Regions from separate parts of the Hwanghaeella sp. 1Z406 genome, predicted to be linked through region 2. Evidence: predicted binding sites of a transcription regulator. Region 2 holds the regulator's gene; each other region holds the start of a gene.
What was found. Region 2 encodes LexA, which represses DNA repair genes until DNA is damaged. Its sites were predicted from a motif close to ATGTTCTANTTTGGTTC; they were not measured.
Positions count from the first base shown of each region.

Region 1: a site for LexA is predicted at 4,194-4,210, ahead of recA (recombinase RecA). Genes of this name have one in related genera too.
Region 3: a site for LexA is predicted at 4,858-4,874, ahead of ACOSDR_RS14745 (adenosylcobalamin-dependent ribonucleoside-diphosphate reductase). Genes of this name have one in related genera too.

Region 1 is NZ_JBLZHU010000008.1:100,934-111,677, reverse strand. Features, by position in the region: gene fliQ (flagellar biosynthesis protein FliQ) at 1-112, shown strand, start outside; gene fliR (flagellar biosynthetic protein FliR) at 135-896, shown strand; gene flhB (flagellar biosynthesis protein FlhB) at 914-1,990, shown strand; gene ACOSDR_RS15730 (response regulator) at 1,987-4,056, shown strand; gene recA (recombinase RecA) at 4,287-5,387, shown strand; gene rsmA (16S rRNA (adenine(1518)-N(6)/adenine(1519)-N(6))-dimethyltransferase RsmA) at 5,423-6,310, opposite strand; gene pdxA (4-hydroxythreonine-4-phosphate dehydrogenase PdxA) at 6,307-7,332, opposite strand; gene ACOSDR_RS15710 (peptidylprolyl isomerase) at 7,329-8,648, opposite strand; gene ACOSDR_RS15705 (LPS-assembly protein LptD) at 8,648-10,744, opposite strand, start outside.
Region 2 is NZ_JBLZHU010000006.1:221,869-232,612, forward strand. Features, by position in the region: gene ACOSDR_RS13635 (divergent polysaccharide deacetylase family protein) at 1-117, opposite strand, end outside; gene ACOSDR_RS13640 (anthranilate synthase component II) at 1,096-1,671, shown strand; gene trpD (anthranilate phosphoribosyltransferase) at 1,683-2,732, shown strand; gene trpC (indole-3-glycerol phosphate synthase TrpC) at 2,729-3,532, shown strand; gene moaC (cyclic pyranopterin monophosphate synthase MoaC) at 3,535-4,023, shown strand; gene glp (gephyrin-like molybdotransferase Glp) at 4,023-5,243, shown strand; gene lexA (transcriptional repressor LexA) at 5,378-6,073, shown strand; gene ACOSDR_RS13670 (ComEC/Rec2 family competence protein) at 6,070-8,259, opposite strand; gene gltX (glutamate--tRNA ligase) at 8,400-9,803, shown strand; gene ACOSDR_RS13680 (citrate synthase) at 9,957-10,744, shown strand, end outside.
Region 3 is NZ_JBLZHU010000007.1:161,711-172,454, reverse strand. Features, by position in the region: gene ACOSDR_RS14780 (acyloxyacyl hydrolase) at 1-215, shown strand, start outside; gene ACOSDR_RS14775 (VOC family protein) at 212-655, opposite strand; gene ACOSDR_RS14770 (MJ0042-type zinc finger domain-containing protein) at 658-1,599, opposite strand; gene ftsE (cell division ATP-binding protein FtsE) at 1,817-2,497, shown strand; gene ACOSDR_RS14760 (cell division protein FtsX) at 2,490-3,392, shown strand; gene ACOSDR_RS14755 (YdcF family protein) at 3,404-4,036, shown strand; gene ACOSDR_RS14750 (lysophospholipid acyltransferase family protein) at 4,033-4,755, shown strand; gene ACOSDR_RS14745 (adenosylcobalamin-dependent ribonucleoside-diphosphate reductase) at 5,005-7,290, shown strand; gene ACOSDR_RS14740 (alanine racemase) at 7,420-8,541, opposite strand; gene ACOSDR_RS14735 (YqaE/Pmp3 family membrane protein) at 8,546-8,704, opposite strand; gene ACOSDR_RS14730 (2-keto-4-pentenoate hydratase) at 8,801-9,571, opposite strand; gene ACOSDR_RS14725 (dimethylsulfonioproprionate lyase family protein) at 9,575-10,330, opposite strand; gene ACOSDR_RS14720 (pyridoxal phosphate-dependent aminotransferase) at 10,345-10,744, opposite strand, start outside.

The DNA of each region.
Region 1 (10,744 bases), on a different contig from region 2:
GCCTAAGATCATCATCATTTTTCTGGCTATGCTGGTGCTGCTGCCATTCATGTTGCGCCATCTTCAGGATTTGACGCTGTTTCTGATGGACCGGATCGTCGCGATTGGATGAGTCCTGACCCTAAGGTCCTGCCATGCTGAAAGCATTGCTGACGGCGGAAGTATTTACCGTCTTTATGGTATTCGCGCGGATCGGCAGCGCCTTTCTGACCTTGCCCTCAATTGGCGAGTCTTTCCTGAATCCCCGCGCCCGGTTGACCTTGGCCGTGCTGCTGTCCCTGGTGGTCGCGCCAACGGTTGAACCTTTGATACCGGCCATTCCCGCGCGCCTGTCTGATATGTTGGGATTGATCTTTATCGAAATTCTGATCGGCATTTTTATTGGTGCCGTGACGCGGGTTCTGTTCATGGCCCTGGCGATTGCAGGGTCAATTTACAGTTTCATGAGTGGCCTTGCCAGTGCCCTGATCTTCAATCCCCTGGCATCGGATCAGGGGGCCTTGCTGTCGATCTTTCTGTCCCTGGTTGGCTTGCTGCTGATTTTTGCCACGGACACACATCATCTGTTGATCCGGGCAGTCGTTGAAAGCTATGTCCTGTTTAAACCCGGTGTTTATCCGATGGTGGGGGATATGGCCGATGTGATGACCCAGACAGTGGCGAATTCCTTCAAGTTAGGCTTTCAACTAGCATCCCCGATTGTGGTGGTCGGGTTGTTGTTTTATGTCCTGTTGGGGCTTCTGGCGCGACTGATGCCTCAGATGCAGGTGTTCTTTATCGCGATGCCACTGCAAATCATGATGGGGCTGTTTCTCTTGATGACAACGCTCAGCGCGATGATGATATGGTTCATGAAGCAGTTTCATGGGCTGCTGGGGCAATTTCTGCCATTCTAACGGGGCTTTAAGGCGCGATGTCGGAACAATCAGACGACTCCCAAAAAACAGAAGAGCCCACTTCCAAACGGCTGCGCGAGGCGCGCGAAAAGGGCCAGCTGGCCGTTAGCAAAGAGGTGAATACCTGGATATTGTTATTTGGTACAGGCATCATGATTAGTTTTGTATTCCCGTCTTTGATGAATAATTTAACACAGATCTTGATCACTTTCCTGGAACGCCCGGACCAGTTGCTGGCGGATTATGGTGGTTTGGGCCAGGTCCTTTCAAAAATGCTGGTGGAGGTAGCCACGCTCTTGATGGTGCCGCTGGGGGTGTTTGTTGTTCTGGCTGTGATCTCAGGTGTGGCGCAGACGGGCTTTAACGTATCTGCAAAACCAATGGAGCCGGAACTCAGCAAACTCTCTCCCTTAAAGGGGTTGAAGAAGCAGTTTTCCAGCAAGCAACTGGTTGAATTCGTTAAGGGGTTGATCAAGATCGGCCTGGTTGGCGCGGTCGGAACCATCTTGTTGCTGCCAGAAATATCCAGACTGGACACACTGGCCAGCATGGAAGCAGCCGAACTGTTGTATGAGATCCAGATTCTGATCATTCGTGTGTTTATCGGGATATTGGCAATCCTGTTCGTGATCGCGGCTCTGGACGTTGTGTTTCAGCAATATCAACACATTAAACAGCTGCGTATGACGAAGCAGGAAGTGAAGGAAGAATATAAGAACACGGAAGGGGACCCGCAGGTAAAGGGGCGCCTGCGACAAATCCGGATGCAACGATCCAGAGAGCGGATGATGCAGGCTGTACCAACGGCGGACGTTGTGATCACCAACCCGACGCATTTTGCTGTGGCGCTGTCCTATAAGCCCGAAACCATGGAGGCGCCTGTACTGGTTGCTAAAGGGCAGGATCTGATCGCCCAGCGCATTCGCAGCATCGCAGAGGAAAATGACATCGCCATTGTTGAGAATCCCCCCCTCGCGCGGGCTCTTCACGCGACTGTTGATTTGGATCAGGAAGTGCCGGCTGAGCATTTTGAGGCGGTCGCACAGGTCATTTCCTATGTGTTCAATCTGAAGGGGCGGAGGATGCCGACATGATCCATCGCCTGTGGGGCGCGCTTCTTGGGCGGGTGAAGTGGCGTCGAGTACAACAGGTGGGCGCTGAGCGATTGCAGGATATGGAAGACCATCATGTTGCCTTGTTGAGCGCCGTCGGGGCCAGCACGATCAGTTTGACTCTTTCTGGCGAAGGCATTGCAACAGTGGCGGCTGTCTGTGATCCGCTAAACGTGTTTGATGGTCGGGTCGGACCCGACAGCAGCGTTGAAGAGGTTGCCCGCATTCTGGGGGGCACCCGCGATATCAGTGATGCGCTGGATTTGGTTGTTGAACGCTGCAAATCAGCGTTGCACGAATTGGAACCTTTGCCGGAACCACCTGTTTTTGCCATTCCGGCGAAAGAGGGGCTGGACGGTGATCCGATTCGATGGATCAGCATTCGCGGCACCGCCCTGTCATCTGCCACTACGCCCGGGGAGGCACCTTCAGGAGAAGGGTTTTCCGGCATTCGGGTTCTTCTGATTTTAAGTGAGGTGACGCGCAACCGTCAGCGAATTGATGATATGGAACGCAAGCTGGCGCTGACGAACAGGGCGTTGGATCGTGCCCCATTCGGCCTGACCGTCATTGATGCGGATGGCCGCATGGATCAGGCAAATTCAGCGTTTCGGCGATTGATCGGGGGGCGCCCTGTTCAGGGGCGGGCGTTTCATGAGCTTTTTCATTTGGATGATCAGCCCCGGCTGTCCGTTCTTCTGGACCAGGTTCTGAAGGGGGTTGGCGGCGACAGACAAGCGCCAGAACCGATTGATATGCGCCTGGCCGCCACCCAAGAGCGCATTGTGACCCTATATGCAAATCGCACGGCCTTGCCAGATCAGGACAGGCCGGGTGTTCTGTTCCATGTCTTGGATTCAACAGAGCGCAAAAGGTTGGAAAGCCAGTTTGCCCAGTCGCAAAAGATGGAAGCGGTTGGTCAATTGGCGGGCGGGATTGCGCATGATTTTAATAATGTTCTGACGGCCATTATCGGGTTTTGTGATCTCTTATTGCATCGTCACCAACCCGGAGATCCATCCTTTGCCGATGTCATGCAAATTCAACAGAATGCCAACCGGGCAGCCGGTCTGACCCGCCAATTGCTGGCTTTCTCGCGGCAACAGGCAATTCGCACCCGCGTGGTGGATGTCACGGATATGTTGGCAGAATTGTCCAATCTGTTGCGGCGGCTTCTGGGCGAAACAGTTGAACTGATGATTGTTCACGGCCGCGATTTATGGCCTGTAAAAGGTGATCGTGGTCAATTGGAGCAGGGCATCATAAATCTTGCCGTGAATGCAAGGGATGCTATGGAACGGGGCGGCAGGCTGATTATTCAGACCGATAATTTCGCTGCGGACCGTCCCTATCAGATGCGCGATCAGATCATGCCACCTGGCGATTATGTGATGATCACAGTGACCGACACGGGGTCTGGAATGACACCGGATGTTATGGGGCGGATTTTTGAACCCTTTTTCACCACCAAGGAGGTCGGGCAGGGGACCGGTTTGGGGCTGGCCATGGTTTATGGCAGTATCACCCAAATGGGCGGCTTTATCGTTGCCCATTCTGACGGGGCCGGGAAAGGAACGTCTTTCAGTCTTTATTTGCCGCGCGCAACAGAGCTGGAACGTGTTGCTGCAGAGAATGAAGGCCATGCCCAGAACCCTGAAATGCCGACCGTGGATGACACAGGTGGGGAACGAATCCTGCTTGTTGAGGATGAAGATGCCGTCCGGCTCTTCAGTGCGCGGGCGTTACGGTCAAAAGGGTATGAGGTGACAGAAGCCCGTACCGGGGAGGTCGCCCTGGAAATTCTGAAGGATAAGTCCTTTGACCTGTTGGTGACGGATATGGTCATGCCGAAAGTGGATGGCGCGACCCTTATTCGAGAGGCGCGGAAAGAAAATCCTGACCTGCCGGTGATCTGTATGTCGGGCTATACCCGGGAGGCTGTGGCCAATGAGGTGGCGGAATTACCGATGGTGCGGTTCCTGTCCAAACCATTTTCATTGAAGCAGTTGACCGCAAGCGTAAGGGGCGCTCTCGAATCGGGCGACTAAATCCGCTGGGACGGACCACGAATTCCAACCCTTATCAAAAAAATCCAAATGTGAGTCTCTTAAGAACATCCAGGGCACACCAGGAACACAACTACAGGATTTTCTCTTTTTCCTGTGATTTCATATAGATAAAATGAGAATAAAAAAAGAACTTGCGGAAAAGAACAGAACATGTACGGTATCGCCAGTTGCATGAACAACGTGGCTGTGACAGGAAGGATATCGCAATCATGACACAAGCGGCATTGCGCCTCGTGGGCAAGGAAGACATGGACAAGCAGAAAGCATTGGAAGCAGCCTTGAGCCAGATTGAGCGTTCCTTCGGGAAGGGCTCTATCATGAAGCTGGGCCAGCAGGACAGTTTGGACATCGAAGCGATCTCAACGGGGTCTCTGGGTCTTGATATCGCCCTGGGGATCGGGGGCGTTCCGAAAGGGCGCGTCATTGAAGTCTTCGGGCCTGAAAGCTCGGGTAAGACCACGCTGGCCCTGCATATCGTGGCAGAGGCGCAAAAGGCCGGGGGCACCTGTTCCTTCATCGATGCGGAACATGCACTGGATCCGGTTTATGCCCGCAAGCTGGGGGTGAATGTTGATGAATTGCTGATTTCTCAGCCTGATGCCGGGGAACAGGCACTGGAAATCGCCGATACGTTGGTTCGGTCTGGTGCTGTGGATGTTCTGGTCGTCGACTCCGTGGCGGCCCTGGTGCCGCGGGCGGAGTTGGAAGGGGAGATGGGCGACAGCCATGTCGGTCTTCAAGCGCGCCTGATGAGCCAGGCCCTGCGGAAGCTGACCGGATCCATCAAGCGGTCTAATTGTCTGGTTATCTTCATTAATCAGATCCGCATGAAGATTGGTGTGATGTTCGGCAGCCCGGAAACCACGACTGGTGGAAATGCGCTGAAATTCTATGCCTCGGTTCGGCTGGACATTCGTCGCATCGGCCAGATCAAGGATAAGGACACTGTGGTTGGTAACCAGACCCGCGTGAAGGTCGTCAAAAACAAGGTGGCTCCGCCCTTCCGCATGGTTGAATTCGATATCATGTATGGCGAAGGAATTTCCAAAACCGGTGAATTGATTGATCTGGGCGTGAATGCCGGGATTGTTGAAAAATCCGGGGCCTGGTTTTCCTATGAAGGCACGCGCATTGGTCAGGGTCGTGAAAATTCCAAGCGGTTCTTAACGGAAAACCCGGATGTCGCCCAGAAAATTGAATCAGCCATTCGCTCCAATGCAGGTATCTTGTCATCTACAATGTTGGATGGCCCCGACCCGGTAGAGGCGAAAGAGGCGGATTTGTCACCAGACGACGCACCTGAGACGTGATCTGGTCTGTCTGACTTTACAATATGATATGCCTGTTATTCCGACGGTAGGGAGTTCCCTGCCGTCGGTTTCTTTTGTGCCTCAACAGCACTGGTCAGGGCGACAAATTCCGCGACGCTCAATTCCTCGGCCCGACGTGTCGCGGTGATACCGGCTGCCTCCAGCACCGTTTCGGGGGTTGCGACCAGGCTTTTCAGGGATCCCCGCAGCATTTTACGGCGCTGACCGAAGGCGGCCTGGGTCACTTGTTCCAGGGCCGCCATGTCACAGTCAACAGGCGCTGGTTTTTTTGGGATCAAAGAGACCACTGCCGATGACACTTTAGGCGGGGGCGTGAACGCCTGTGGCGGCAGGGTTAAGGAAATCCGGGTATCACAGCGCCAATTGCACAAGACCGACAGGCGCGAATAGGCCTGGTCGCCGGGGCGGGCGACAATCCGCTCTGCCACTTCCTTTTGGAACATCAGTGACAGGCTGGCGATATCCTGTGCCTTGCGTAACCAATTGATTAATAGGGGGGTTGCGATGTTATAGGGCAGATTGGCGACGATCTTCACCGGGCCTGGTCCAAGGGTGGTGTAGTCCATCGCCAGGGCATCGCCCTCGATAAGGCGTAAGCGTCCCTGGGACGCTTGTACCAGGGGGGCAAGTGCCTCCAGACAGCGGCGATCCTTTTCAATAGCAACAACGGAACTGGCCCCCTCACTGATCAGGGCGCGGGTCAAACCGCCCGGGCCAGGGCCAACTTCAATTATGGTTCCGACTGATAAATCGCCGGCACTGCGGGCGATTTTGCTGGTCAGGTTCAGGTCTAGTAGAAAATTCTGTCCAAGCGATTTCCGTGCCGCAAGGTCATGCGCTTTGATGACGTCCCGCAGGGGTGGAAGTGCGGCTAGGGCTGTTGAAACTGTCGTGTCGCTCATGATTGGGTACGGGCCATTGTCGCAGCCAGGCGCAAGGCGCTGATCAGACTGTCCGGACGCGCGATCCCTGTCCCTGCAATGTTAAAGGCAGTGCCGTGATCCGGCGATGTCCGGATAAAGGGCAGGCCCAGCGTGACATTCACCCCGCCATGGAAATCCAGTGTCTTTACTGGAATAAGTGCCTGATCATGATACATACACAGGGCCGCATCATAGGTGGCGCGGGCTTCTGCGTGGAACATTGTATCGGCGGGCAGGGGCCCCAGGATCGTCATCCCTTCTGCCCGCAACTGGTCCAGGGCGGGGGCTAGGATGGTTTGTTCTTCATCCCCCAAGGCGCCGCCTTCACCTGCATGAGGGTTCAGCCCTGCAACGGCAATGCGCGGGGCGGCGATCCCGAAATAGCGTTTCAGATCGGCATTCAGGATACGGGCGGTTTCTACAATCAAATCGCTGGTCAATATGGAAATGGCATCGCGCAGGCTGGTATGGACTGTGACAGGAATTGCCCGCAGGCCTTCTTCTTTCAGCATCATGCCCCCGGCAAGCATCATGACCGTGCGAGGGACGGCGGCCAGATCGGCCAGATATTCCGTGTGACCCGGATGGCGGAAGCCGCCCGCATATAATGCCGCCTTATGAATTGGGTTTGTGACCATCGCACACACCGTGCGGGCCTTGCATAAGGTAACGGCGCGATCAATTGAGGCCAGGACGGCATTGGTATTTGCCGGGTCAGGCTGTCCCGGATTCACCTGGACCGGAAGGGACTGCCGAAGGACCGGGATCGCGTTGGCAAAGACAGCGTTTGCTTCGTCTGGGCTTGTAATTTCAACGATCGGGACCCCACCCCCTAATGCATCATCCAGCGCCTGCAGGCGATCAGGATCATCAATAAGCAGAAAGGGCGGAATATCATCACTGTTGCGGCGCAGCCAGGCTGCGCGGGCGATTTCGCCGCCAATTCCGGCAGGTTCCCCCATGGTCAGGGCAATGGGCGCCAGGCGGGGCGTGCTGGTCATAAGCGGATGTCGATAAAGGCCTCGCGCCGCAAGTCCCGCAACTTTCTGCGCACCAGCAGTTCGAGACGTTCATTGGTCAAACGCGCATTCAATTGCTCGCGGCTGGGCAGTGTCAATCCGGCGTCCTGGCGATCACAAATAGTGACCATCACAACAGCCCGTCCCATATCAATAGGGTCTGATGTCTGTCCTGGCTGCAATCCGTCAATGGCCTTCTGCGTGGCGGCGGGCAATTCGGATATGGCGATATCTTCCGCGGCGGCAACACTGGTCTCAGGCCGCCCCTGGCCAAAAGATTTCAGCGCATCGCAACTGGTAATCGAGGCCTTTGCGGCGGTCAGGGCCGCCATGGCATCTGACTTGGTGGCCGACCCGCTGTCCTGGGGAATGCGCTGGATCAATTGAAACAGATCAACCTTCGCCTGACCGGGATCGCGACCAATGGTTTGGCTGTCGGTGACATATAGCAGGTAAAACCCGGTTATGCTGCGGATCGGGGCCGACACCATGCCCGGGGACAGCGATTGCAGGGCAGAGTCCAACTCATCTGGTAGCTGACCCGGCGCGATCCAACCCAGATCACCGCCCGAACTGGCCGTGCCGCTTTGCGAGAAGCTGCGCGCCAATGACGAAAAATCCGCCCCATTGCGGATTTGGTTCAAAAGGCGCTCTGCGTTGCTGCGGATTTCATTGGCTTCATCGGGGTTATCGATGCCCAGAAATATTTCATACACCCGCTTCTGAGGTTGATCGGCAACAGCGGTCAGGCGTGCCAATTCCTCATCAATTTCTTCCTCGCCCACATCTATCTGACGCATCAGCCGCCGCCCGACATATTTGGCCCAGGCGATTTGGGCATTGTATTGATTTCGAAGGGTCTGGATATCAATTCCCCGGCTGGCCAACAGGCCGGCCAGCTGATTGGCGTTCATGTTATTGCGTTGTGCCAGGTTGCCAATTTCGGTCTCTATTTCCTGATCGGTGGCGGTGACGCTGTTGGCGGTCGCCTCCTGCAATTGCAAACGTTCATCAATCAGGCTGCGCAGAACCTGTGGCATCAGGCGCTGACGGGTTTGCGCGTCCAAGTTCAGGTTTGAAGACAGCGCTGCAAGGCGCAGTCGTTGCTCAAGATCCAGCACGGAGATAATGTCGTCGTTCACGACGGCCGCAATGCGCATCAGGTTATTTTGCGATTGCGCCTGTGCCGTAGAGATGGTGAAGGCACACACAATCAGCACGGCAATGGCTAGAAAGGTCCTGCCACAGCTAAGCCATGCCCTTGTGGGGATGTCCAAAAACATGAAGCGATCAGGCATTAAAAGGTAACCTCTCCCAACGTCTTATAGGTCAGTGTGAAGATGAAGGCATCTTCCTGTTCTATGTCGACGCTGTTGATATAGCTGCGCAGGTATCTGCCCAGGAAGATAAAGCATTCGTCTTCATATTTCAGGCTGGCAGTATGGCTCAGCGATCCGCCGCCATCTCTCAGATCCTGCAGCGTTCCAACCTCGGTCGTCCAGTTATCGGTCATCTGTGTGCTGACGTTAAGGTATAATTCTTCAATGGACGCAGCATCCGGACTCAGACTGTCTCTTATATAGGTATAGTTGGATGAAAAGCGAAGGCCGCTCCCGCCAGCTGAAAATCCAAGCTCGTTCCGGTTGGCCTTGAACTCATTCGCGGCATAATTAAAGCGATAGAATAATGAAAAATAATCATTTGGTGTGATTTCCAAACGTCCAACCCAGTCTGAACGTTCATTCTCGAGGCGCGCATCGGTGGCGAGGTCCTGATCGCTTCGGAAGCGATAGCTTTGACCGACGAATAGAGACAACCGCCCCCCATCATCCTGGAAATGCGACAGGTTGATCCCCGCCACGGCTTTCTGTCCGGTTTCTACGCGGTCCAGTCCCGGGGTCCTGTCAGCGGAGAAAACATTGATGTCATCGGTTTCAAAGACGGTGCTGTCGCTGTTAGGAATGTTTTCGGGGTTACCACCATTTGGCGAGGCATACAGGGCCACCATAGGTTCAATAACCTGGCGTCCCCCCACGGAATAGCGGGCCATGGGATACCGGGATTCCAAGCCCACTCTGGGAATGACACGCCCGGTCAAGCCATCGTCAACACTGCGCCCGGCTGAGTCAAAGCGGCTGTCCTGATCGACGTTATAGAGGTCACCCCGCAGGCTGCCGGATGCTGTCGTGACCAAACCCCAATCCGCGATAAATTCGCGTTCATATCCAGCACTTATCGAGAAACGCTGGCTGTCAGCGTCATCGCCATCCGTCAGACCGCGCGCATTGGCGTCCAGGGTCCAGCGGCCGCCATATTTTCCCGCGTCGCCCACGCCATTGTAATCCAGCAACGGCAGGATGATGGGGGTATCGGATCGCTGTCCCAGGCGCAGGTCCTGAAAGGAATAGGCACGCGCCGCCATATAGTTGCGCCCCCTGAACCCTTCGGCATAAACCGTCGATGTCATAGAATTGCCCGGGTCTTCCCAGAAGTTGAACTTTCTAAGATAGGTCTGGTCCGTCGATCGATTGATGTCCCAACCGGCGCGATAGGTCTCGCTCAAGTCAAATACGCCATCAGTGAAAATATGCCCGCGAAAGACATCATCTTCCTTGCGCACAAATGTCGGGCTACCGATGCTCTGATCCGCATAAGTAAAACTGCCGGATAGATTAATCCTGCCGGTATCAAAGGCTTGTCGATATTCCCCACCCATTAAGGCTTTTTGCTTTTCCGTAAAAATCGGGTCCAGGGTGATATCGACATCCGATCCAAGATTCCAGAAATACGGGGTTCTGAGGAACAAACCGGTATTGGTTTTGGTCCCAAAGGATGGTGTCAGAAAGCCGCTTTTGCGTTTAACGGTTGGATCCGGATGGGTCATATAGGGCGTGTACAGAACCGGAACCCCGAACATTTCCAACGATGCGTCATAATAGTCGATGGATTTCTCATTCTTGTCGTGGATGACACGATCCGCCTTGATCTGCCATAAGGGAGCTTTGCTGGGGTCATCCTTACAGACCTTACAGGGGGAATAGACGCCCCGCGCCATTTCCATTGTCGCACCATCTGTCCGACGCCCCCCGGCAGCGGCAATGCGGGCATTCCCGGCCAGCAGGATGCGAAGGTTTTCAATTGTGCCGTTTAACAGGTCTTCTGAAAGTTCAACATAATCCGCAAATATGACCTGTCCGTCTGGTTCCAGGATATTCACATTGCCAGAGGCCGTTACGGTCTTGGCGTTCTGGTTATAGCTTAACGTATCGGCCAACAGGACCCGATCCCCTTGCGCGATTTCAACGCTGCCGCGTGCAACAACGACACCCAGTTCCCGGTCTTGCGTGACCTCATCGGCTTTCAGCAGGATCGGCAGACCGTCCTCGTTGATGGT
Region 2 (10,744 bases):
GCCGACAACGGCGCTGTAGAGAAACCGGGTTGTCCGGAACCAAGGCAGACGATGCGCTGCGTGATGAATGCGCGCGCCAGACGCCCCCTTGCCTTTTTTTCTTGAAGCTGTCGCCATAAGGCTTTTCCAAAATCTGTGCCTGGCCAAGAATGCCAGATGCCGTGGTCGCTGAGTCTAAAGCCGAAGGATGAATAAAGGCAAGGCGCGGACATCTGATCCCGTCCGACCCTAAGGTCAAGCCCCTTCGCGCAGGCGGGTATCCAGGGCCACACGCATCAATCGCGCCTGCCGCCCTGGACCCCGGATCACGTCCGGGGTGACGATGCTGATGATGGATACGCCGATACCGCCCCTCCTCAGGATGAAATCTGTGAGGGTGGTGAGAATATAGACACATAAAACGTGCACTCACCCTGAGGAGCGCAGCGCCTCGAAGGGTGCCTTTCTGCAAGCACCCCCCCTCCCCGTCATGCCCCCGCGCAGGCGGGTATCCGGGGCCACACGCATCAATCGCGCCTGCCGCTCTGGACCCCGGATCACGTCCGGGGTGACGATGCTGATGATGGATACGCCGATACAGCCCCTCCTCAGGATGAAATCTGTGCGGGTGGTGAGAATGTGGACACATAAAACGTGCACTCACCCTGAGGAGCGCAGCGTCTCGACGGGTGCTTTTCTGCACGCACCGCCCCCTCCCCGTCATATCCTCGCAGGCGGGCATCCAGGGCCACACGCACACTTTGAGCCTGCCGCTCTGGACCCCGGATCACGTCCGGGGTGACGATTCTGATAATGGATACGCCGATGCAGCACCTCCTCAGGATGAGACCTGTGAGGGGGGTGAGAATGTGGACACATAAAACGTGCACTCACCCTGAGGAGCGCAGCGTCTCGAAGGGTGCCTTTCTGCAAGCACCACCCCCTCCGCGTCCTTGGCGCCTCCTCAGCGCTCTCTGCGGTTACTCTTTACAGCTCAGACAGGGCGTTGGGGCCGATCCTTTGCCAGATGTCTTTTCCCATGCCGGAACGCTTGCTATAACGCGAACATCTTATCACTTGTGGGCCGATAGGTCCTTACCCGCTCGGATTGGGCCTATGTATCTCTTGATCGATAACTATGACAGCTTCACCTACAATCTGGTCCATTTTTTGGGCGATCTGGGGGCGGAGTGTGAGGTATATCGCAACGACAGGATTGATGTTGAAACGGCGATCGGTCTGAAGCCGCAAGGCATTGTCATTTCGCCTGGCCCCTGCGATCCGCCAAAGGCTGGCATCTGCCTGGACTTGATCAAGGCGGCGGCAGAAAACAATGTGCCTTTGATGGGGGTCTGCCTGGGGCACCAATCCATCGGCTACGCTTATGGTGCGACGGTTGAGCGCGGCCCTGCCCCCATGCATGGCAAGGTCTCTGAAGTCTCTCATACCGGGCAAGGTTTGTTTGAAGGCCTGCCGGATCGGCTGAAGGCAACGCGCTATCACAGCCTTGTCGTGTCGGAACGGGATTTACCGGACTGTTTTACCGTGACCGCGCGCACCGATGATGGCGTGATCATGGGCATGGAGCATAAAACCTATCCATTGCACGGCGTGCAATTTCATCCAGAAAGCATTGCGTCGGAACATGGTCATGAGATATTGGCCAATTTCCTGAAAAGAACGCGGAATTAGGGGGATTTGGCATGGCAGCCGACCTGCAGGATATGAAACAACTGATCGGGAAAGTCGTTGGCGGCGAAACCCTGACCGTGCCAGAGGCAGAGCGCGCGTTTGACATTATCATGTCGGGCGACGCGACCCCGTCCCAGATGGGCGGATTCCTGGCGGCCCTGCGCCTGCGCGGTGAAACCGTGGAGGAAATCACTGGGGCGGCACGGACCATGCGCGCCAAGGTGTCGCGTATTCATGCGCCGGATAATGCCATGGATATCGTCGGAACGGGCGGCGACAAGCTGGGAACACTGAATGTCTCGACCGCTGCGGCCCTGGTCGTTGCGGGGTGTGGTGTGCCCATTGCCAAACACGGCAATCGTGCCGCCTCCTCCAAATCAGGCACAGCGGATGCGTTGGGCCAGTTGGGTGTCGATCTGGATTGTCCCTTCCCCAATATCGAACGGGCCATCAAGGAAGCGGGCATTGGATTCATGATTGCCCCGCGCCACCACGGGGCGATGCGCAATGTCATGCCGACCCGGGTGGAACTGGGCGTTCCCACAATTTTCAACATTTTGGGGCCCTTATCCAATCCGGCCTTGGTGAAGCGCTATCTGATCGGCTGTTTCCGTCCTGAATTTATTGAAAAAATGGCAGAAACCCTGGGAGATTTGGGGGCAGAGCGCGCCTGGGTCGTGCATGGGCACAGCGGTATGGACGAGATCAGCACGACCGGCCCTACTCGGGTCGCCTCGCTGGAAAACGGGAAAGTCACCACATTTGACATCTCCCCAGCGGACATTGGCTTGCCGGTCGCGGCGTTGAACGACCTGCTGGGTGGCACGCCGGAGCATAATGCGGGGGCCATCACGGCCTTACTGGACGGGACGCCGTCGGCCTATCGTGATATTGTGGTCTTTAATGCAGCGGCTGCATTGCTGATTGCTGGTAAGGCCAAAGATTTGAAAGACGGCGCGACACAAGCGGCCGATAGCATCGATTCAGGCCGTGCCAGACAGGTGCTGACAACCCTTGTGGCTGTTACCAATGATTATCCAAAAGAGGGAAAAGCCGGATGAGCGACGTCCTGGCCAAAATCTGTGCTGACAAGCGCAACCATATCAAGGCCCGCAAAAAGGCTGTGCCAGAGGCGGATATTCGTGCCCAGGCCGAAACCGCCCCTGCACCGCGCGGATTCGCTGAAGCATTGAGGAAAAAGGTTGCGGCGGGTGACTATGCGCTGATTGCCGAAATCAAGAAGGCATCGCCGTCCAAGGGGCTGATACGGGCTGATTTTGCGCCTGCTGCCCTGGCCCGGGCTTATCAGAAAGGCGGTGCGGCCTGTCTGTCCATCCTGACGGACGAACCCTATTTCCAGGGTAAGGATCAGTATCTCAGCGCAGCCCGCATGGCCGTGACCCTTCCGGTTCTGCGCAAGGATTTCATGCTGGACCCCTATCAGGTCTATGAATCGCGCGCCTTGGGGGCCGATTGCATCCTGCTGATTATGGCAGCCCTGACGGACAAGGTTGCGATTGAATTGGAAACCCTGGCCCATGAACTGGGTATGGATGTCCTGATCGAAGTCCATAATGAGGAAGAAATGCAGCGTGCCTTGCAGCTAAAGTCCCCTCTTCTCGGCATAAATAACCGCAATCTCAAAACTTTAGAGGTGGATCTTAAAGTTACTGAGGAACTGTCTGAAATGGTACCTGAGGGCAAGGTTCTTGTGGCGGAAAGTGGTTTATACGGCCCGGCTGATCTGGCACGGATGGAGAAAGTCGGCGCGATGCGCTTTCTGGTTGGCGAATCTCTGATGCGTCAGGACGACGTGACGGCTGCTACGCTGGCCCTGTTGACCCGTGCACAGGCAGCCTGACCATGGCAGAACTGACCCATTTTGACGCGAACGGCAATGCGGTGATGGTCGATGTCTCCGACAAGGGGGAGACCGAACGCACAGCAACGGCCCGTGGTCTGGTGCGCATGGCGCCGGAAACCCTGGCGACGATCAAGGAGGGCCGCGTGAAAAAGGGCGATCCCCTGACCGTCGCGCAATTGGCAGGCATTATGGGGGCAAAGCGCACGCCGGACTTAATCCCGCTGTGTCATCCCCTTGCCCTGACATCGGTAAAGGTTTTCCTGAGCCTGGATGAGGAGATTTCTGGGGTCAGGATTGAAGCCACGGCGAAGCTGAAAGGCCGAACCGGTGTGGAAATGGAGGCCCTGACTGCGGTGTCCGTGGCCGCACTGACCGTCTATGATATGGTCAAGGCGATTGATAAGGCGATGCAAATTACAGATATCCATCTGGTTCATAAAGCGGGGGGCAAATCAGGCGAGTATCGGGTTGCGGAGACAAATTCCTGATGATTTCCGTCGCTGAGGCCCGTGAACGCATTCGGTCAGCCCTGACGCCGGTTGGGATTGAAACCATATCACTGGATCAGGCGCTTGGCCGGGTCACGGCCTCTCCTTTGCTGGCGCGTCGCACGCAGCCTCCTAAGGACGTATCTGCCATGGATGGCTATGCGGTGCGTGGCGCGGATGTCCAGACGGTGCCGGTATCGCTGAAAGTCGTTGCGGAGGTTGCAGCAGGCGCATCTTATGAAACAGAGGTGCCTGCCGGTCATTGTGTGCGGATTTTTACCGGTGCCCCCCTGCCCGCCGGCACCGATACGATCGTCATTCAGGAAGACGCGGATGCGGACGAACAGACCGGCACCGTCACCATCCGGGAAGGCGCGCGGATAGGCACCTATGTGCGCAAGGCCGGGTTGGATTTTGCCCAAGGCGATGAGTTAATACCCGCAGGCTATCGCCTGACCGCGCGGGATATTGGCACAATCGCCGGAATGAACATTCCCTGGCTGTCGGTATATCGTAAACCCCGCATTGCGATCCTCTCGACGGGAAATGAAATTGCCATGCCGGGCGATCCGCTGGGACCCAATCAGATTGTCAGTTCCAATGGACCCGCCCTGGCGGCTGCGATTACAGCGGCAGGCGGTGCACCAACGCTGCTGCCCATTGCGGCGGATAATCCGGAGGCGCTGAAAGCCCTGGCTCATCATGCCGCCGGTCATGACCTGCTGTTGACGACGGGGGGCGCCTCGGTCGGTAAGCATGATCTTGTCGGCAGTGTGTTGCAGGATGTCGGCCTGAAGCTGGATTTCTGGAAGATTGCTATGCGACCCGGCAAGCCCCTGATGTTTGGCCTGTTAAACGAAATGCCGATGTTGGGGTTACCGGGCAATCCGGTCTCTGCGCTGGTCTGCTTTCTGTTGTTTGGACAGTCTGCCCTGGCGCGCCTTGCCGGCATGAAAGATACAGACCCGGCCTTCGAAACAGCGCGTTTGGGCGTTGAACTTGGCCAGAACGATCAGCGGGAAGATTACATGCGCGCAACCCTGCGACGCGATTCGGATGGTTTTCTGGTGGCGGAGCCTTTTCAGCGTCAGGACAGTTCCATGATGCGCCGTCTGGCAGCGGCGGATTGCCTGGTGCGACGCCTGCCACATGCTCCTCCGGCAGTAATGGGGCAACCGGTTGAAATCATGCTGTTTTCTGGTGGGTATCTTAGCTTTTAGGGGAACATATACCCGCTAAAGAGAACATATGTTCTAATTTTACCCCTTGACACAGAGTGCGAACAAAATTAGTCCATAGAACAGGTAATCACGGTCTGAGCGCCATTGCGCCCCATGAACAGGAGAAGAACAAGATGCTGACCCGGAAACAATATGAACTCCTGATGTTCATTCACGACAAACTTCAAGTTTCGGGGGTATCCCCTTCTTTCGAAGAAATGAAAGAGGCATTGGACCTGAAATCGAAGTCTGGGATTCACCGCCTGATCACAGGGCTGGAAGAGCGTGGATTCCTGCGACGCCTGCCCAACCGCGCCCGCGCCTTGGAAGTTGTGCGCTTGCCTGAGAATTCGACGCCGGAGCAGTTGCCGATCCGCAATCGCCGCGTCGAAATGCTGCGCCAGAAGGAAATTGGCAGCAAACGATCCATGATGCGCGGCGGCGGTAACACCGTTCAATTGTCCCTGTATGGCCGGATCGCTGCCGGAACACCGATTGAGGCGCTGCGCGATCATTCCATGCTGGTTGATGTGCCCGCCACCCTGTTGGGCCGCGGCGATCATTATGCCCTGGAGGTTGAAGGGGATTCGATGATCGATGCCGGAATCCTGGACGGGGATACTGTAATCATTGAGCGCACGGAACATGCCAGCAATGGCGATATTGTCGTCGCGCTGGTTGAAGGGATGGAAGTCACCCTGAAACGCCTGCGCCGCAAGGGGGAAAGCGTCGCCCTGGAACCCGCCAACCAGAATTACGAAACCAGGATTTATCGCCCCGATCAGGTAAATGTTCAGGGTCGGCTGGTCGGTTTGCTGCGGAAATACTAATCCACGGACCGTTGGCTGGTTAACCCGGATTTGGTCCAGGGTCTGTGTCCCCGCGCTGCCTCAACCGTTTCCACGCCAAGGGCTGGCTTGCTGTCATAGAATACATGCACGCCATCGCGATACAGATCGGCGGGAGTGATCGCGGCACGTTCCCGGCACAGGCTGGGATGCGGGACGATGGGCAGCCGGGTCACATCGGCCTGCAGGCAATCTTCGGCAACCGCCCTTGGGTCCTGGGTAAAGGCAAACACCCCTGCCCGACCGTCTGACAGGGTAATGTTCAGGCTGCATCCCAAAGGATCACAATGCAATGGGGTTTCCCGCAAGGCCATCAGATCCTGCCAATCCCCGCCCAGCGGAAGCGCCGTCTTTTCCTGCCAAACCGACAGGGTGAATTTATCGCGCCGTGTGGACTGGACCCATAGTTTGCCCTGCCAGATGATCGCAGCCTGATCCGTAGTTTCATGGAACAGCACCAAAGGCGTTGGCTGTGACAGGGGAGAGGCCAATCCGGCGATCACAAAAGGCGCCCCCAGATATCGCCACCGATGCCGCCAGATTGCCGCCCATAACCCGCCCAACGTGACACAAATCAGGCCCCAACCGGTCATGGGGGGCAAGTGTCCAGTGGCACCGGGTAACGTCGCGACCCAATGGGCGATGGTCAGCACCGCATCGATCCCCCATCCCGCCGCCGATAAGGGCCATGCTTCCAGGCCGAAGGGCATCACCAACAGGCTCAACAGCCCCATGGGCATCACCCAAAAGGTGACAATTGGCACAGCGACGAGATTGGCCAGGACCGAATAATGCGCAATCCTGCCGAAATGATGGATCGCAAAAGGGGCGGTCGCCGCCCCGGCGATCACCGTGGTCAGGCACACCGCTGCCATATAGAAGGCCGCCTTTCTGCTCCATCCGCGCGCCCCATCCTGTTTCCCACCCCCAAATCGATAGCTTTCATAAACAGCGACCAGGGCAATCACGGCGGCAAAAGATAACTGGAAGCTGGGGCCGATCAGGCCTTCCGGCGCGATCAACAACACCACCATGGCTGCAAAGGCGACCAAACGCATGGAAATCGCCTGTCGATCGGTCAACACTGCCACCAGAACAAGGCCGGTCATAAGAAAAGCCCGTTGGGTTGGAACCGTCGCGCCGGAAAGCAACAGATAGCCAAAAGATGCGATTAACGCCCCGAAAGCAGCCCATTTTTTGATTGGGCGATCGCGTGCCCAAGATTCCCGCAGGGCAAGAAGGAAACGCAAGGTCACAAAAACGATCAGGGCGATCATGCCGATATGCAGCCCGGAGATAGCCAGCAGATGGGCCAGTCCGGATTGGCGCAGGTCTTCCAGAATTGGTTCAGGCACGGCGGCGCGATCCCCGGTCAACAGGGCGGCCATGACCCCGCCCCGTATGCCAGGCAGGGCAGCCTGCAACGCGGCGGAAACATCCATTCTGGTTTGCTGTATCGCTATATGGGCTGTTTCCCATAGATCGGGTTCTGAAAGGCGCGGAACCTTTTCCCAATCCGACAGGCTGAACCCGACAGCGCCCAATCGATCAAACCAGGCCACACGGGCGAAATCATAAGCGCCTGGATAAGAAGGTCTGGGCGGGGGCGATAGTCGGGCCATAAGGCGGACCCGATCTCCAATTCCAGGATATGCCCCCGCCCGAAGCTTAATGCGCACGACTTCGGGGACTGGATCGCCCCGCCCGCGCCAGCCGAAGTCTAAATCCTTCAGACGAATGCGGGCACCGTCCGGGAATGTCTCGACGGCGGCAACTCGGCCACTCATGCCAGGATAGACCTGCGCGCGTTCCAGAACCGGGGCGGCCACCCAGTGCGTTTTCCATACGCTATAGGTCAGTCCGAATAGGGCAAACAGCAACAGAATCAGAATTCCAGAAAGGCGTGGCGCCCCCATCCAATGCGCCACACCTGTGATCAGGCCTGCCAGGACGCCGCAGAATACAAGGGGCAAAAGCGGTGGCTCTATGGGTAGGGAGAAGTATGCGGCTATACCAATGCCAAAGAAGACAGGGCACCACAAAGCCCACCGGTCCCGCTCGCCGGCCAGGGTTGCAGCAAGGGCATTCTGCCAAAAACGGGCAGAAAAGGTATTATCCCGCCGCATAAACGACGCTGCGTTCTGGCCTTTAAAATGACCGCTGTTCATGGTGTCCCCCCGCCAGAATGCCACCATAAAGCGACAGGTCATGACTGGCGAGATACTTTTCCAGGCTTTGCCCAACAGGTGGCTGCTGTGCTAAAGGACACACGCATTTGCTAAATCACGATCTCATTTTAGGAGTGACCATGACTGTTGTTACGCGCTTTGCCCCCTCTCCGACCGGATTTCTGCATATTGGCGGCGCGCGTACGGCCCTGTTCAACTATCTGTTTGCCCGTCATCATGGCGGCCAGTACAAGCTGCGCATCGAAGATACCGATCAGAAACGCTCCAGCCAGGAAGCGATAGACGCGATCAAGGACGGCCTGTCCTGGCTTGGCCTAGAAGGCGACGGCGACATTCTGATGCAATCCAGCCAGGCCGCGCGCCATGCCCAGGTTGCCCGTGATCTGTTGGCTAAAGGACATGCCTATTACTGTTATTGCACACCAGATCAACTGGTCGCGATGCGCGAGAGAATGAAGGACGAAGGCCGCAAGACACCCTATGACGGGACCTGGCGGGACCGGGACCCGGCGACTGCACCGGCAGGCGTTGATCCGGTAATCCGGATCAAAATGCCCCGTGATGGCGGCAGCACGACGATCCACGACCTGGTACAAGGCGATGTGACGATTGAAAATGATCAATTGGATGATTTCATCCTGTTGCGGGGCGATGGCACGCCGACCTATATGCTGTCTGTTGTCGTAGATGATCACGATATGGGTGTCACCCATGTGATCCGGGGGGATGACCATCTGGTCAATGCCTTCCGCCAGCACCATCTGTTCCTTGCGGCCGGTTGGGTTGTCCCAGCCTTTGCCCATATCCCCCTGATCCATGGTCCAGATGGGGCGAAACTGTCCAAGCGGCATGGCGCTTTGGGGGTGGAGCAGTATCGGGAAATGGGCTATCTGCCGGAAACCCTGAAAAATTATCTGCTGCGCCTGGGCTGGTCCCATGGGGATGAGGAAATCATCTCGGAAGAACAGGCAATCGCCTGGTTTGATATGGATGCGGTGGGTCGGTCGCCGTCTCGCATGGATTTTCAGCGTATGCAAAACCTGAATGCTCATTACCTGCGGCAATCCGATCCGGTGCGATTGGCCAGAATGATCGCCCCTGCCCTGAATGTTTCTGATGATGCGGATATGATTGAACGCCTGGCAGCGGGCATGCCCGGCCTGACACAGCGGGCCAGCACACTTCCTGAACTGGCCGATGCTGCGCGGTTTTATGTTCAACGCCCCCATTTCCCCTTGGAAAATCCGAAGGCGGCAAAACTGGTTTCGGGCGATGGCCCGGCAATCGCCAAGGATTTTGCCGATCAGGTCTTATCCACCCTGTCGCCCTGGACAACCGAGTCCTTACATGATGCGATGCAGGCCTATTGCGACGCGAAAGGCCTTGGCTTTGGCAAGGTCGCTCAACCGATCCGGGGGGCTGTAACGGGCAGCAATGCCTCTCCTGACCTGATGGAAGTGCTGTTTGTCCTGGGACGTGATGAGTGTTTGGCCAGGATTGCCGCAGTTCCAGCAGAGTCATAAATTTGTAGGCACTTTCGCCATATTGTGCGCTGCGTCATTACCTTGTACTGTTCCGCACCGAAGCGAAGATAATGCTCATATTCAGCCCTGCCCTACACTCATGGGGCACACGGTAACAGAGATTGGGCACATTGATAATTAGGAGGTTCCAGCATGAGCGATAAAAAACAGCATACAATGACCCTGACCGATAACGCGACGGGCAAGAGCTGGGAATTGCCTGTAATGAGCGGGTCTGTCGGTCCCAAAGTGATCGACATCCGGAAGCTTTATGGCCAGACCGGCTATTTCACCTATGATCCAGGTTTCACCTCTACCGCCTCTTGCGACAGCGCGATCACCTATATTGATGGTGACGAAGGTGTTCTACTGCACCGCGGCTATTCAATCGAAGATCTGGCGGAAAACTGTGAATTCATGGAAGTCTGCTATTTGCTGTTGCATGGGGAATTGCCCAATAAGAAGGAAAACGAGACGTTCAAGCACACCATCACCTATCACACGATGGTGCATGAACAACTGCTGTATTTCTATCGCGGCTTCCGGCGCGATGCCCACCCGATGGCCATTATGGTCGGTGTGGTTGGCGCATTAAGCGCGTTCTATCATGACTCCACGGATATTAATGATCCGGCACAGCGCATGATCGCCTCTCACCGGCTGATCGCGAAAATGCCGACTATTGCGGCGATGGCGTTTAAATATCCAATCGGCCAGCCGTTCATGTATCCCGATAACAGCTTGAGCTATACCGCAAATTTCATGCGCATGACTTTTGGTGTGCCGGCGGAAGACTATGTCCTGTCCCCGGCGGTTGAACGGGCGATGGACCGAATTTTCATTCTACACGCGGACCATGAGCAGAATGCGTCGACATCAACGGTACGCATTGCAGGCTCTTCCGGGGCCAACCCCTTTGCCTGTATCTCCGCTGGTATCTC
Region 3 (10,744 bases), on a different contig from region 2:
CGCCGGGCCTGTATCATGATGGCGACGGCAAGGATCTGGGATATCCGGTTGAGTTCCGGTCTGCGATTGAATTTGCCTATCGATTCGATGATCGCTCCCGTCTTGGCCTCAGCCTGTATCATCTGTCGAATGCGGGACTGGATGAAAACAACCCCGGCACCGAAGTCATCAATCTGCACTATTCCTATCCTTTGACCAGTCTGTTTGGCGACTAATCAACCGGGTTGGTAATCCGGTCTGGGGGGCCCTTTAGCTCCACGACAGTCCCGTCTGGGTCCGTGATGTATAGCGAAGGGCCTTGACCGTCTGCACCATAGCGGGATGCAATATCTTGCTGTCGTGCGGGAATGCCGACGGCTTGCAAGTGAGCACACAGGGTCTCTGGATCAAAGGGATCGATCCGCAAGCAAAAATGGTCGACATTGTGCCCTTCTTTTCCAGGACCCACGCCGCCTGCAGCCCCTAATTGACCGTTTAACGGAATCAAATCGATCAGGCTGTCGCCCGCCCGCAATTGGAACAGGCCGATATCAGGCTGTTCCTTTTCCAGCGTGCACCCCAGGCTATCGCGATAAAACCGCAAGGATTTCCCTAGGTCAGCAATCCGTAAAACAATGTGATCTATCTGCTTAACATGAAAGGGGGGAGGCTGCATTTCTAATTGCTGTTTGTTTCGGTGCTGTGAGAGTCTGTTCCATGACTTTCGCTGTCCATAGTCTTGGAAGGGTCATCAGCATTCATTCCGGTAGGGCCGTCATCAATCGCGCTTTCGGTGTTGGGCAGCAGCGTGAAGTTCGCATTGGTCACACCCGACGGCGGATTAACGACCTCTGTCGTGAAAGAAACCGTTTCCCCTGGCAGGATATCAGGCTTGTCCGCAGTGAAGGTCCAAACATGCAGTTCCTGCTGGTTGGTATCCACCAGGGATCCCCGCAGCAGGGGAATATCCACGCGCTCTGACAATTTCGATGTGATCTTACCGGTAAAGACCAGTCGAATGCCGTCTTCGGTCTGGATGGCCTTGGCGTCATCGGCTTCTGGAATCAGACCATTGATCAGCAGATTGGCGTCCAGTCCTACCCAGGAATAGACTCTGGCGATGGGGGGATAGGCGGCGACAATGCCATCGCGGAAGAAGAAACCAACGGCCCCGGTGGCGATCAGCAGAATCAGTAAAATCACCCAGGCCATGACGGGACTTTTCTTTTCCACCTTGGGCTGGCGCTGACGCAGCACGAAATCTCCATCCGGTGCAATCGGCGGCGGGTCCATGCCATCCGGCGGTGAATTCATATCATTGGCCGACATGCTATTGGGCGCGGGCGATCGCAGCGGTGCGGCGGCGGCGGGGGGCGGCGCGAAATCTTCCTCCATTCGGTCCGCAGGAGCCACAAATTCGGGCTGTTCTACTGGCGTGGGTGCAGGGCGCTGGCTGGAAGGTGGCGTGGACGATGGGGCGGGGGCAGGCTCTTCCATTCCTTCTGGCATGGCATGCCAGACATTTGCACAATTCCGGCATTTTACCTTGCGACCCGTTGGCCCAATCGCGTCATCTTTGACACGGAACTTAGTGCTGCAATTGGGGCATGTCAGAATCATAAGGACCGCGCCGCTTTCATAGGAAAACCAGGATAGTCAAATTGTCATCGCAGATTTTGGCGATTCGCGCAACTTTACCAGCGGTTTCAGCGGCGTCAATTTTAAGCCGGATATGGGCATGGCCCGGCTTTGCCAAGACCTGCGACGCGTGCCATTGTGCGCGGGGTCACAAGACCCCAGATTCACTTGTCTAATCATGGTAAATGGAACAACCGGCGTGATTCGGTTTGAAAATGTTGGCATGCGATACGGGACCGGCCCTGAGGTCCTGCGCGACGTGACGTTTGAGTTGCCCCCAGGCTCCTTTCATTTTCTGACGGGGGCCAGTGGTGCAGGCAAATCGTCCTTGATGCGGCTGATGTATCTGGCCCATCGCCCCAGTCGTGGCCTGATCGACATTTTCAATCGTGATTTGTCGACGATTCCCCGGGCCGATCTGCCCGCCTTGCGTCGCCAAATAGGTGTTGTGTATCAGGATTTCCGACTGCTGGGCCATTTGACCACGTTCGAAAATGTTGCCCTGCCGCTGAAGATCAAGGGGGCGTCTGAGGGCATGATTCGCAAGCATGTCGGGGAGTTACTGGCCTGGGTCGGGTTGAATGATCAGGCCCATGCCCGGCCTGCGACCCTGTCTGGCGGGCAGCAGCAACGCGCCGCCATTGCGCGGGCCGTTGTGACGCGGCCGCAATTGCTGTTGGCCGACGAACCCACGGGGAATGTGGATGATGCCTATGCAGTGCGGCTGTTATTCCTGTTGCAGGAATTGCATCGCCAGGGAACAACCGTCGTGATCGCGACCCATAACCGCGCCTTGATTGAAAAGTTCAGACATCCCGTCCTGCATCTGGAAGATGGCATTCTAAGCCGCGTAGGAGAGGACCCGGTTTACGATGGCTAAACGTAAGACCGATATTCCGTTCAATCAGGATCCGGCCTCTCGTCTGATGCCCTGGATTGTGGCTGTTATGGTTTACATTGCCGGGCTGGCGCTGGCCGGGGCGTTTGTTCTATCGGCCTTTGCGGATCGATGGGAAGCGGGGTTGACTGGGTCACTGACCATCCAAATCCCTCCCCCTTCGGATGAAGCGCTGTCCCCGGATGTCCAGACCCAAAAGGTTGAGGCGGCGCTGAACGTTCTGCGCGGTACCAAGGGTGTGTCATCGGCGAAGGCCCTGGCCACGGAAGAGATGCGCCGTCTATTGGAACCTTGGCTTGGTCAAAACATCGACCCGCGTGATTTACCGCTTCCATCCTTGATTGCCGTCGAATTGCAAGGCGGTCTGATTGCGTCAGATCTTGATTTGCGTGATTTAAGGCGCCGATTGGATGCAGTTGCACCTGGTGTGCTGATTGATGATCATGGGCAATGGCAGGAACGTCTGGTGGCGTTTCTGGGCGCGTTGCGACTGGTATCGGCGGTGCTGGTCGCGATTGTCACGGCGGCGGGTTTGATCATGGTGATTTTTGCCACGCGGGGAGGATTGTTGGCCCATCGTCAAACCATTGAATTGCTGCATCTGTTTGGTGCACGGGACGGTTATGTCGCCAGCCAGTTTGCCCGGGAGGCAATGAAGGCTGGCCTTAAAGGCGGATTGTTTGGGGTCTTTGCCACGGCCCTGACTGTCATCGGGCTGGGCCAGGGGGCGGCATCAACCGGGGCCGTATTGCCGGGGGTTGCGGTGCTGGCGCCATTGGATTGGGCTGTTTTGGCCCTGTTGCCGTTAGCGACAGCCCTGATCGCGATGATTGCGGCGCGCATCACAGTGATGCGGGCGCTGGCGCGGATGGTCTAGGAGGCCGCGCGATGGCACGACGACGGGACAGCCGAAAGCGGCGCTACCCAATTGGATTGCTACTTGTCGCAGTGCTGGCGACGGGCTGGGCCCTGGGCTTTGTCGTTTTTGCCAGCACGATCCCGGAAACCCCGGCCCCCCTATCGGAAAAGACAGATGCCATTGTTGTGTTGACCGGCGGCACGCTGCGGCTGGAGGCGGGCATCGAACTGTTGGAGGCAAAGGCGGCCGACAGATTGTTCGTGTCCGGGGTGCATCGTGGCGTGGATGTCGCAGAATTGCTGCGCATTCAAAAGCGCGCGCCGGATCGACTGCAATGTTGCATCATTTTAGGGCATGACGCGGTGGACACTGATGGCAATGCCCAGGAAACGGCCGCCTGGGTTAAGGAGGCTGGAATTCATTCTATTCGACTGGTGACGGCTGGCTATCATATGCCGCGCAGCTTGCTGGAATTTCGCGCTGTGATGCCGGGAATTAGGATTGTTCCGCATCCCGTTTCCCCTGATCATGTGAAACATGAAAGGTGGTACCGCTATCCAGGCACGGCAGCCCTGATCGCGGGAGAATATACGAAATTTATTCTGGTCTGGATTCGTCAAACCCTTCGGGAATTGGTGCTCGGCCCGGAGGAGAGACTATGACGGTTTTGCGGTCGCTGTTGTTTGGATTTGCTTTTTACGGCGGAACGATTGTTATCGGATTTCTGTATCTGCCCTTGATCCTGTTGCCTGAATGGATCGGGCGACCGTTCTTTCGGTTTTGGATATTTTATGGTGTGGCCTGTGCCTGGCTGTTTGCCGGGATAAAATATCGGGTGGTTTATGCCGAAGGGGCGGCTCTGGCCGACGGCCCTGCGATTTATGCGTCCAAACATCAATCGGCCTGGGAAACGATGGCGTTCAGCCATATTCTGCCAAAGCCAGTCTTTGTCCTAAAGCAGGAACTGAAATCAGTTCCGTTCTTTGGCTGGTATCTTTCCAAAATGCGCATGATCGCCGTTGATCGCGCCGCCGGGGCGTCGGCCATGCGCAGTATGGTGCTGCAGGGGCGCGCCGTCATCAAAGATGGCTATTCGGTCGTTATCTATCCACAGGGGACACGCGTTGCGCCGGGGGTGACCGCGCCCTATCACCCGGGCGTTTATGCCCTGTATCGCGCGTTGAATGTTCCGGTGATCCCGATTGCGCTAGATTCGGGGATGCGCTGGCGGCGCAACAGTTTCCTGAAGCGGGCGGGCACGATCACTGTTTCCATCCTGCCTGCCATACCGCCTGGTCTTGACCGGCAAAGCTTTATGGACAGGCTGGAAAATGTAATAGAATCAGAGTGCAAACGGATCGGTGAAGAAACCTGTGGATAACTTTGTGGAGTGTTTCACAGGGCAGCATGAATTGCCCGAACTTCTTTGATTTCAAAATCTTATCCAAATTATCGCCCAAGATCTCTTGAATTGACTGTCATCAAACAAAAACAGAACATCGATTGACTTGAATCGCATTTGCGCGTTATAATAAAAAAGTCATTATATATCTGATAGTTAGGCGGAAATTGGAAATGCCTGTAGCCAATTTCACACCAATCTCAGAACGATCCAAACGAGGATAACCATTTGGAATTTAGTACTTTTTCCAAGCGTATCTGGGATATGAAATACCGGCTGAAAAAGCCGGATGGGACGCCTGTGGACAAAACGTTACAGGATACCTGGCATCGGGTGGCTAAGGCCTTGGCGTCAGTGGAAAAAGACCCTTCGATATGGGAGCCGCGCTTCTATGAAGCGATGGCAGATTTTAAGTTTCTGCCCGCCGGGCGGATTCTGGCCGGGGCCGGGACCGAACGTGAGGTAACGCTGTTCAACTGCTTCGTGATGGGCACGATTCCAGACAATATGGTCGGCATTTTTGACCATCTGAAAGAAGCGGCGGTGACGCTGCAGCATGGCGGCGGGATCGGTTATGATTTTTCCACGCTGCGCCCGCGGGGGGCATTGGTTAAAGGCGTCGGGTCCGATGCGTCGGGTCCGGTGTCTTTCATGGAAGTCTGGGATTCTATGTGTCGCACGATTATGAGCGCCGGTTATCGCCGGGGCGCCATGATGGCGACGATGCGGTGCGATCATCCTGATGTTGAGGAATTTATCGCTGCCAAGCGCACGGCTGGGAAGCTGACCAATTTCAACATGTCGGTTCTGGCCAGTGATGCCTTTATGGAGGCCGTTGCCGCCGATGGGCCCTGGGATCTTGTATTTGATGGCGCTGTGATCCGGACTGTTAAGGCGCGGGATCTGTGGGACAAGATCATGCGGTCCACCTATGACCATGCAGAGCCTGGCGTCATTTTCATCGATCGTATCAATGCCCGCAACAATCTGCATTATTGTGAGACGATTCAGGCGACCAACCCCTGTGGGGAGCAGCCTTTACCCCCCTATGGCGCGTGTCTGCTGGGGTCGATTAACCTGGCACGCCTGATCCAGCAGCCGTTTACGGAAGCCGCCCATCTGGATGTGAATGCTTTGGCGGAACTGGCGACCATCGCGGTTCGGATGATGGATAATGTGATCGACCTGTCGCGTTTTCCAATGGATGCGCAACGGCAGGAAGCGATGGCGAAACGGCGTATTGGCCTGGGCGTGACCGGTCTGGCAGATGCCCTGATGATGTGCCGCACGCGCTATGGCAGTGCGGATTCCTTGAAATTGACGGAACAATGGTTGGCCAGCCTGCGCGATGCGGCTTATCGGGCCTCGATTGATCTGGCGGGGGAAAAGGGTGCATTCCCATTGTTTCAGGCGGAACCCTATCTGGCCGGGGAAAGCATCGCGGAATTGCCAGAGGATATTCGCAAGGATATCGGGCGCTATGGTATCCGGAATGCGCTGGTCACGTCCATCGCGCCGACCGGCACGATTTCCCTGGTGGCGGAGAATGTGTCATCGGGGATAGAGCCCGCCTTTTCCTTTCGCGCCCATCGCAAGGTCCTTGCACCCGATGGCAGTCGGGAAAGTCACGAGGTTGTGGACTATGCCTATCGCCTGTATCGGGACTTATTCGGTGCAGAGAGTGAATTGCCGGACTATTTCGTCGACGCTCAGGCCCTGCAGCCGGAGGATCACCTGGCAATCCAGGCCGTCGCGCAACGGTTCATCGACAGTTCGATATCCAAGACCATTAATCTGCCTGCTGAAATTTCCTTTCAGGCCTTCAAGGATGTCTATGCCCGCGCCTATGCCCTGGGATGCAAGGGATGCACAACCTATCGCCCCAATGAGGTCACTGGATCAGTACTCAGTGTTGAGGCGACCCTGCCTGCGGACGCTGCCCCCGTGCCGCAGACAGCGCAGGCAGAAGGGGATGTGGTTTACATGTCCCAACCCCTGGACCGTCCCGGCGCGTTAGAGGGGCAGACCTATAAGTTGCGCTGGCCGGAAAGTGATCATGCGACCTATATCACCATCAATGATGTGATCGAATCGTCGGGTCGACGCCGCCCGTTCGAGGTCTTTATCAATTCCAAGAATATGGAACATTACGCCTGGACCGTCGCCTTAACGCGGATGATCAGTGCGGTGTTCCGGCGGGGCGGCGATGTTGCCTTCGTGGTGGAAGAGTTAAAGGCGGTTTTCGATCCGCGCGGTGGCTATTGGGTAGAGGGGCGCTACGTCCCTTCCATCCTGGCAGCCATTGGGGAAGTGATTGAGCGTCATATGATCGCCATCGGCTTTCTGGGCAGTGATGAGGATGGGGAGATCACGCGACCCGCAAGAGGCACCAAGCGGGCCCATGGATCAACAGACAGGGGCGGCGCGCAATGCCCGCGCTGTGGTCAGCCCGGCCTGGTGCATCAGGAAGGCTGTGACACCTGCGAAAGCTGTGGCTGGTCCCGCTGCGGCTAACCGGTTCAGACTGGTCCTTAGAGCAAATCCCGAGCAAACGGAATCGTTTGCGACGACGCATTTGCTAAAGAAACAAGTGGTTAGAGTGTCATGTGTGCGCTCATGCGAACGCATGATGCTCTAATCACCTTACCAACCGTTACAGCGGTCCCACTGGTCGATAAGGGTATCGCCATCCGTCACGTTGTAAACGGGATAGGCGGCGGCGGTCATACAGACATGGTTGGGCAGAATTCGTACCCGACTGCCTACTGGCAATCGCTGAAACAGGGCCGGATCCGTCACCTTCACATGGCCATGTTCCTGACTGACAGAGGTCACATAAACATCGTTCAGGGCCGGGCCATCCACGGCGACCACGGCCCCGTAGCGGACTTCAGGACGGAAGGCGTTGGCACCGATATCCTTTGACAGGGCAAGCCCCCCGGCATCCAGCAGAATTTTGCTGGATTCCCGGTTATGCCCGATAACCGTTGCCAGGACGCTAAGGGCAAGCTCCTGAGTCTGACAAACACCGCGCGATTGCTGGTCCAGATCAAAGAAGACATAGACCCCTGCGCGATATTCGGTCAGCCCGGTCGCATCCTGGCTGAACAAGGCAGTCGGGGTGGATCCGGCGCTGACGGTGTTTACGGCATGCCCGGCGGTGCGCAAACGTTCTGCGGCATGAACCACGGCCTGGCGTTCATCTTCTGCAATCTGTTGGATTTTTGGGATGTCATTGACGCCATAGGAATGACCGGCATGGGTCAAAACCCCATCTAACCGGGCCGCTTTGGACCCAGACAGGCAGTCGGCTATTTCCAGCAGCGTTTGCCCGGTGGCAGACACCCCGGCCCGCCCGTCACCACAATCAATTTCAACAAGCAGCTTGAACGCTGCACCGTGATCAGCAATCGCCCGGGCCGCATCGACCGTATCGGCTAAAACCTTTAAATCAACGCCGCGCGCGATCAGGGCTGCGGCGCGATCCAGCTTGCCCGGCGCAAGCCCCACCGCATAGGTGATATCCTTAAATCCATGATCGGCGAAATATTCAGCCTCCCGCAGAGTAGACACCGTGATGCCAAATTTGTGATCCTGCGTTGCCAGCACGCCCACTTTCGCGGATTTGGCGGTTTTCAGATGCGGTCGCAATTGCACGCCCAATCGGGTGACCGATTGAGTCATGCGCGCGATATTGTCCGCCAGCTTCGCCTGATCCAACAGAAGGCAGGGTGTTTCCAGTGCCGCGATTGAAGTCACGGTCACACTACTATTTCTTCACAACAAGCCACAGCGCATGGATCGAGCCTGGCAGAAAAAAGAAGCATGTCAGAATAAGGTTAAGCCAGAATTGCAGGCCCAGACCCACCGTCAGGAATGCCGCAACGGGAGGCAGAAACAGGGCGATGATAATGCGAACTATGTCCATGATGCTGTCTTCCTTGGTTTCGATTCGACCAGACGGTACTGTCTTTCACTTCAAATTACCAGTGTCGTTGGCAGAATGACCCTTGCGGGATCAGCCTTAGGCCAGGACGATTTCAACCTGACCCAATGCCCCAAAGTCGCCAATAATCGGGACCCCCCGTTTGCCTTCAAAGACGGGGGCCAAAGAGCCGGTGATAATATAGTTCCCGGCATTCAACCGTTTGCCCTTCTGGCGCAATTCTTCCGCCAGCCAATGCAGTGCCTTCAGCGGGCCGCCCATGGATTCAGCGCCTGTCCCCGTGCCCATAACCTTACCATCCATCGCGACCGATACGGCAAGCTCTGGCAGGTTCAATGCGCGCCAATCTGTGCGGCCTTCGCCATAGATAAAGGCATGGTTTGCCGCGCCATCGGCGATCAACCATTTCGCATCCACCGGCTTGCCCGTATCGCGAAAGCGACGGTCCACGATTTCAATGGCGGGATGGACGGATCCTATGGCATCCGCGACATCCTGTTCACTGAACGCTTCGTCGCGCAGTTCCAGATCGCGCTTCAATCGGAAGGCGATTTCCACCTCGACAACCATCAAGGCGCCATTCGGGGTCGGTATCCGGGTTGGTGCGGCATAGGTCCAACGATCGAATAGAGGACCATACAAGGGTTGATCCGTATTCAGCCGGGCACGGGCTTCGGGACTGTTAGCCCCGATTTTCCATCCGACCACAGGCACGCTGATCGTCTCGATCATCTCATCCTGGATTTCATAGGCCTGTGCCAGGCTTTTCGGGGTCGGGCCAGGGTCAGCCGCAAGCTTTGTCCCGTCCAGCCGCGCAGAGGCCAGAGCCCTGCCAATAGAGCTGTTCATGGATTACTCTTTCTCACTTAAAGTTTGTTGGGCCAACATGTCCTGATCGACCGGCTGTGCCTTGCCTCGGTTCCAGACGCCCGTTGAGTCACGTGACCACTCGACACGCTCCCATATACCGGTTTTAGCCTGATGCCACCAATAAATTGGTGCCCCCAGTGCACCCACCCATGCAAAAAACAGCAAAACGGGTTCAGACCCGGTGGAAAGCGCATGAACGCGCTCTATCGGCGTGATCGAATAGTCACCGCCATTGAGTGAAAAAGGCGCACCATTCACGCCATGACGCAGCGTCAGGGTGCCGGAGAGGCAAAAATAAAGCTCTGCGGCACCATGACTGTGCAGCGGATAATCGATATTGGGGGCTAGAGTGAACAAGCCCGCGCGCATGCCAGGCATGCCAAGAATGCCCAATTCACCAAATATATGCGCCGCATGCATTCCGCCGGATAAGGCGGGATCAACATCAGGATGCCCGGATACAACATCACGCCAGTGACACAGGGGCGCGGTATCCTGAACGGCCTGACGCAATGCGTCCGATCCCGAAAAATTATCCAGACTGGGCTGAAAAGCTGGCGGGGCGGGCGCAGGGTTCGTCGCTGGTTGTGCAACAAATCCGTCCCGCGCGCCGCGAATCAGCGGGGCCAGGAACGGAAGGAGCGTTATATCCTCCCGCGCCCGGACCCGTAATTCTTCTATCACAACATCCGCGAAGTGTAGCGCAGCAGTGTCCGGCGTACCGGCAGATTGACCCATCAGCGAATTCTACCTCAGCTCAATTGGCCGCAGGCGGCCTGAATGCGTCGGCAGGCTTCCTCCAGGGCTTCCGTGGATGTGGCATAGGAAATGCGGAAATAAGGGGACAGGCCAAACGCCGCGCCCTGCACCGTTGCCACGCCCTTGTCTTCCAACAGATAGGTGACGAAGTCCTGGTCGGTTTCCAGCACTTTGCCCGATGGCGTTTTGCGCCCGATCACACCCTCGCAGGATGGATAGACATAAAATGCGCCTTCCGGTGTGGCACAGGTGATTCCCGATGCCTGATTCAGCATGCCCACGACCAGATCACGGCGATCCTTGAATATGGCATTGTGCTTTTCGATAAAGCCATGGTCCCCATCCAATGCGGCAACACCGGCCCATTGCACGAATGTCGTAGGCGAGGTGGTG